DNA from 2 places in the Staphylococcus saprophyticus subsp. saprophyticus ATCC 15305 genome. Region 1 is predicted to be linked to the other one. Evidence: riboswitches for the same ligand, from Rfam matches in the RefSeq annotation. Region 1 holds a riboswitch; the other holds the start of a gene.
What was found. Region 1 has a riboswitch for lysine ahead of SSP_RS06900 (aspartate kinase). Riboswitches for the same ligand answer to the same signal wherever they lie in the genome.
Positions count from the first base shown of each region.

Region 1 (3,442 bases):
GTTATTGATTTAAATCCTGCTGGTGCAGTTTCAAAAGAGATTTCTTATGAAGCCTATTTAGAAGAAACTGGTGTATTAGCTAAATAATTGTAATCATATTTAAGCGTCTAAGACATAAATGTTTTAGACGCTTTTTTCATATCATCACCTAATTATTGTAGTTATGACATCACATTTTTGAAAATAGACTTGTGTCACGTTTTTTCATTCCCCTACTTTAAAAAGAGGTATAGGCCGATTGCTTTAAAAAGCATTTTCACAATTATATAATCATAATTAATTAACTGTAGGAGGAATGTTTAAATGAAAAATTTAAATATGATTGACGGTCAAGTATTACCTCAAATTGGATTTGGTACATATAAGCTTAATGGTGCGCATGGTGCACACGCAATAACGAATGCATTAAATCAAGGATATCGCTTGTTAGATACAGCATATAATTATGAAAACGAAGGTACTGTGGGCAAAGCGATTGACAATAGTCATGTGACAAGAGATCAAGTTATCATTACTTCAAAATTACCAGGTCGTTATCAAGATTATGATGCAGCTATGGTTGCAATCCAAGAATCAATCTACCGTCTAGGTGTTGAGTATTTAGATTTATACTTAATCCACTGGCCTAATCCTAAACAAGGCAAGTATGTAGAAGCATGGCAAGCAATGATAGATGCACAAAAAGCTGGCTTGATAAAATCTATTGGTGTTTGTAATTTCTTACCAGAACATATTGAAACTTTAGAAAAAGAAACAGGCGTGTTGCCTGTAGTAAATCAAATTGAACTGCACCCCTATTTTAATCAGCAGGACATGATTGAATATCATAATCAAAAAGGCATCATTACACAAGCCTGGAGTCCTTTAGGTCGTGCATCTGAGGTGATTAAGGATAAAGATGTTGCTGTTATAGCAGAAAAATATAATAAAACAATCCCTCAAATCATTTTAAAATGGCATGTACAAAATGGTGTTGTCCCTATTCCTAAATCAACATCGATTGCGCGACAAATTCAAAATAAAGATATATTTGATTTTACTTTAGAACAACAAGATATTGATAAAATTAATAGTCTGACACAGCAAGATGGCCGACTAAAAGGTCAAGATCCGGCATCGTACGAGGAATTTTAAAAGAATCATCATTTTGTGTTTTAAAAAAGCAATACCTCGAAAAGATATCATTTTACACTCTTGAGGTAAAAAACACTCCTTAAATGTCATATTTTTCAGTAAATTTAAAAAATTAAAGAAAAGCGGTTTACAGTACATGTAAGCCTATGTATAATGTAAAACATAAACAAAATTTAATAAGGTTTTGATGAGGCGCATCAATCATTAGTAAAGATTAGAAGAATCTGACTGCTAGCAGCTAATTTTGAAAGGGTGAGATGCCGAAACGGTTATAATAGCAGCTTATAACATGTTGGACTTTATGGTTAAGAGCTAAGAGTCTGTCATTATTTTAAGATAATGGAGTGCATCACTTGTATATATAATATAGAACAGGTTCGCATTTCGGACTTGTTCTTTTTTTATATAACTGTGATTCTCCCCTATTCAACGAGGAGGATATGAATTTGGAAAGAAGTGTTTTGAAATTTGGTGGTTCTTCAGTTAGTGATTTTACTAAAATTAAAAATATAGCTGAGATGTTAAGTTTGAGAATTGCACAAGGAGAACAACTTATTGTCGTAGTAAGTGCTATGGGTAAAACGACCGATGAGTTAATGGCAAATGTATCTACATTAACCACTAGTCCAAAGGATCAAGAATTAGCGCTATTACTCACAACTGGTGAACAACAAACCGTTTCATACTTATCGATGGTTTTGAATGACATTGGCGTTCGAGCTAAAGCTATGACAGGTTATCAAGCTGGTATCAAAACGGTTGGGCACCATTTGAAAAGTCGTATAGCTGAAATTAATCCTGAAACATTTGAACAAGCATTTGAAGAAAATGACGTGCTTGTTGTGGCTGGTTTCCAAGGTATTAATGATGATTTAGAAGTAACGACTTTAGGACGTGGAGGTTCTGATACGACTGCTGTTGCATTAGCTGCGAGTAATCATACGCCTTGTGAAATTTATACAGATGTGGATGGTGTTTATGCTACAGATCCTCGCCTATATAAAGATGCGAAGCGACTCGATTATGTATCGTATGAAGAAATGATGGAAATGAGTGCTTTAGGTGCAGGCGTATTAGAAACAAGAAGTGTTGAATTAGCAAATAATTATAACATTCCCCTATATTTAGGTAGAACTTTATCAAATGTGAAAGGAACATGGATTATGCCACAAACAGAAATTTTAGAAAAGAAAGCCGTCACAGGCGTTGCATTAGATACACATATGATGCATGTTACAATTAGTTACCCCTTACCAGATAATAAATTACTCACAAAATTATTCAGTCAATTAGAAGATGGTTCTGTAAATGTAGATATGATATCTCAAATTGTTAATTTAGAAGGCTTACAAATGTCTTTTACAATTAAAGATACGGATGTTGCACAAATTTCATCTATACTGGAAACTTTAAAAGAAGACTTTAGTGCCTTGGACTTCAGAATTAATGAAGAATACGTTAAAATTTCTTTAATAGGTTCAGGTATGAGAGATATGTCTGGTGTAGCTTCAAAAGCATTTATTACTTTAATTGAAAATGATATCTCATTTTATCAAACGACAACATCGGAAATTAGTATTTCATGTGTCATCGATGCTGAAAACGGTGAACGTGCTGTACAGACTTTATATCAAGCTTTTGATATCTGAATTTTCAAAACTTTTTAAAATCAACTAATAAAAAATGGAGTGTTTTGTATATGACTAGATTAGCTATTGCAGGTGCAACAGGATTAGTAGGAAGAAAAATGTTAGAAACAGTAGATAGAAAAGGCATTGTCTTTGATGAATTAGTATTATTCTCTTCAGCGCGATCAGCGGGAGAACAAATTGAATTTCAAGGTAAAACATACACAGTACGTGAATTGACTGATGAAGCAGCTAGTGAACCTTTTGATTATGTATTAATGAGTGCGGGTGGTAGTACAAGTGAACATTATTCTCCTATTTTCGAACAAGCAGGAGCTATCGTGATTGACAACTCTAGTCAATGGAGAATGACTGAAGGTATTGATTTAATAGTACCAGAAGTGAATGAACCTAAATTAGATAGAAAAATCATTGCCAATCCAAACTGTTCTACGATTCAATCTGTCGTGCCACTTAAACCATTACAAGAAGCATTTGGATTAAAACGTGTTGCATATACAACTTATCAAGCAGTATCTGGTTCAGGAGTGAAAGGTAAACAAGATTTAGCTGAAGGAGCAAATGGTAAAGCGCCAGAGGCATACCCTCACTCTATTTATAATAATGTGTTACCACATATAGATACTTTTCTCGAAGATGGGTATACAAAAGAAGAACAA
Region 1 covers NC_007350.1:1,398,471-1,401,912, reverse strand. Annotated here, with positions in the region: gene SSP_RS06910 (ABC-F family ATP-binding cassette domain-containing protein) at 1-87, shown strand, start outside; gene SSP_RS06905 (aldo/keto reductase) at 304-1,134, shown strand; lysine riboswitch at 1,314-1,492, shown strand; gene SSP_RS06900 (aspartate kinase) at 1,575-2,783, shown strand; gene SSP_RS06895 (aspartate-semialdehyde dehydrogenase) at 2,834-3,442, shown strand, end outside.

Region 2 (3,442 bases), 270 kb from region 1:
ACCTGTTTTAATAAAATCTACATCTTGTCCAATAATAACTAATACACACAAGATACCAGCAAATATAGGTCCAAATGGGAATAATTTCGCTTTATATTTCAATTTAGACTTATCATAATCTTGTTTATCAAATGCTTTTCTAAATCTATAATGACTCACAGCTATACCTACCCATGCGATGAAACCAGTCATACCACTCGCAGCTACGATATATTCATATGCATCACCACTCAAGTGTTGCAATATAAATATGCCTATAACTATGATTGCTGTAACGATTAAAGATACATAAGGAACACCGCTTTTATTTGTTTTACCAAATATAGGGTATGCCAGTTTATCTTTACTCATTGAATAAAGCATTCTAGTTGAAGCATACATACCTGAGTTACCTGCAGAAAGCACTGAAGTTAAAATGACTGCATTCATGAATGACGCAGCAAATGCTAAGCCTGCATTTTGGAATACTAATGTAAATGGTGAAGTAGAAATATCATCTCCGCCGCCCATTAACGCTGAACTATCGTAAGGTATTAGCATACCGATTACAAATATAGCAAGTATATAAAAGATTAATATTCTCCAAAATACTTGTTTAATTGCTTTTGGAACTGCGCGTTCTGGATTTTCAGATTCACCAGCAGTAATACCAATCAATTCTGTACCTTGGAATGAGAAACCTGCCACTAAGAACACACCTAAAATAGTAAGTAAACTACCTCCAAGACCGTCACCTAAAATAGGTCCACCGCCTTTAGTAAATGTATCAAAGCCTACAAATTCGCCTCCCATAATACCTAGAATCGTTAATAGACCAATTGCAATGAAAATAATTACAGTAACTACTTTAATTAACGCGAACCAATATTCACTTTCGCCATAAACTCGTACAGATAATGCATTAAGTCCAAAAATAATAATTAAAAAGAGACAACTCCAACTCCAAGCCGGAATACCAGATAACGGCGTCCAATATTGAATAACTTGCGCAGCTATTGTAACATCGGCAGCAACAGTAATTACCCAGTTAAACCAGTAGTTCCATCCCAATGCAAATCCTAATGAAGGATCTACAAAGCGTGTAGCATATGTACTAAACGATCCAGATACAGGTAAATACGTCGCCATCTCTCCTAATGAAGTCATAAGAAAGAAGACCATTGCTCCAATGATTGCATATGCTAAAAGCGCACCAAGTGCACCAGCATCGTGGATCGCACCACCGGAAGTCATGAATAGTCCTGTTCCAATACAACCCCCAATAGCAATCATGGAAATATGACGGTCTTTCAACCCTCTTTTAATCCCAGTGTTTTGATTTTCTTGATTTGCCATAGAAGCTCCCTTTCTTTAAATTTAGAGGCTAACTTTCTATATGATTAATCCAATACGTTTATAGTAAAACATTGTCATCTGTATTCAGTATATCCATTACACATGACTTCATATTTTCGTTCTATCCCGTTAATGTATTTTCAATAATCATTAAACCAAAACAAAATGGTTGCATACCCATTAGATATGCAACCATTTTAATAATAGCATTTATATAGGTAGCACATCACATATGTGACAGTCCAGTTTCTTTCGATAACTGTCCCAACCTGTATTGTAAATGGTCAATACAGGTTTCGGCATTTTCACCTTTCATGCATTCAACATATGCCCCATCTGGCTTCTGAATCATTACTCTTTAAAAACGCAACCTCTAACTCAAATTTAATTTTTTTATTACTCACTAAACTGTAATATACATGATTTTAACAATAGTTTCAAGACTATCTTTGTTTTTTCAATCTGATTTCATCAACTAAGTTCCAAATGAATTCATCTTTTTCAAGCGTTTCTTGATCTTGGGAACCATATTTTCTAACATTTACTTCTTTGTTTTCAACTTCTTTGTCACCAACGACTAGTTGATATGGGATTTTTTGCATTTGTGCTTCTCTAATTTTATAACCCATCTTTTCATTACGATCATCAATCTCTACACGTACACCTTGAGATTTTAGTTCATCTTGAATAAGTCTTGCATAATCATAATGTAAGTCAACATTAACTGGAATAATTTCTACTTGTTTTGGTGCTAACCAAGTTGGAAAGGCACCTTTAGTTTCTTCCGTTAAGAACGCTACGAAACGTTCCATAGTTGATACAACACCACGGTGAATAACTACGGGTCTATGCTGTTCGCCGTCATTACCTATATAAGTCAATTCAAATTTTTGTGGTAATAAGAAATCAAGTTGCGCTGTAGATAAAGTTTCTTCTTTTCCCATCGCTGTTTGAACTTGTACATCTAGTTTAGGACCGTAGAATGCCGCTTCACCGATGGCTTCTTCATAGTCTAATCCTAGTTCATCAACCGCTTCTTTTAACATACTTTCAGCTTTAATCCACATCTCATCGTCATCAAAGTATTTCTCTTTATCTTCTGGATCTCTATAACTTAAACGGAAGCTATAATTCTCAAAATTAAAGTCATTATAAACATCTATAATTAAATTAACTACGCGTTTAAACTCTTCTTTGATTTGATCTGGACGAACAAAAATATGCGCATCATTTAAAGTCATACCACGAACACGTTGCAATCCTGAAACCGCACCACTTGCTTCATAACGGTGCATTGTACCAAGTTCAGCAATTCTAATTGGTAGTTCACGATATGAATGCGGTTTATTAGCATAAATCATCATATGATGTGGACAGTTCATCGGTCTTAATACCATTTCTTCATATTCATCTAATTTCATTGTCGGGAACATATCTTCTTGATAATGATCCCAGTGTCCAGATGTTTTATATAAATCAACGTTTGCCATTACTGGTGTATAAACGTGATCGTAACCCATACTCACTTCTTTATCTACGATATAACGTTCAATTTCACGACGGATTGTTGCACCATTAGGCAACCATAGTGGTAAACCTGCGCCTACTAACGGATTATTAGAAAAGAGTTCTAACTCTTTACCAATTTTACGATGGTCACGTTCTTTTCTTTCTTCAAGCATTTGCAAATGGGCTTTTAAATCTTTTTTATCAAAGAAAGCTGTACCATAGATACGTTGCAACATTTTATTATTGCTATCGCCACGCCAATAAGCACCCGCAGTTGATAACAATTTGAATTCTTTAATTTTTGAAGTTGATGGTACATGGACCCCACGACATAAATCAGTAAATTCTCCTTGTGTATACAATGTCACATTTTCATCTTCTGGAATCGCATCAATTAATTCTTGTTTATACGGATCATCTGAGAAAAAAGCTTTTGCTTCATTACGTGACACAACTTTGCGCTCAATTGGATAATTTTCGTTCGCAATTTGTTTCATTGTTTTTTCAATTTTTTCAAAATCATCCGATGAGATACTTTCTTCCATATCAAAGTCATAGTAGAAACCACCTTCAATAACAGGTCCAACACCAAAATGAA
Region 2 covers NC_007350.1:1,129,332-1,132,773, reverse strand. Annotated here, with positions in the region: gene SSP_RS05545 (amino acid permease) at 1-1,335, opposite strand, end outside; lysine riboswitch at 1,547-1,719, opposite strand; gene thrS (threonine--tRNA ligase) at 1,779-3,442, opposite strand, start outside.
Region 2: linked by a shared signal. The riboswitch ahead of SSP_RS05545 (amino acid permease) and the one ahead of SSP_RS06900 (aspartate kinase) in region 1 are both predicted to bind lysine.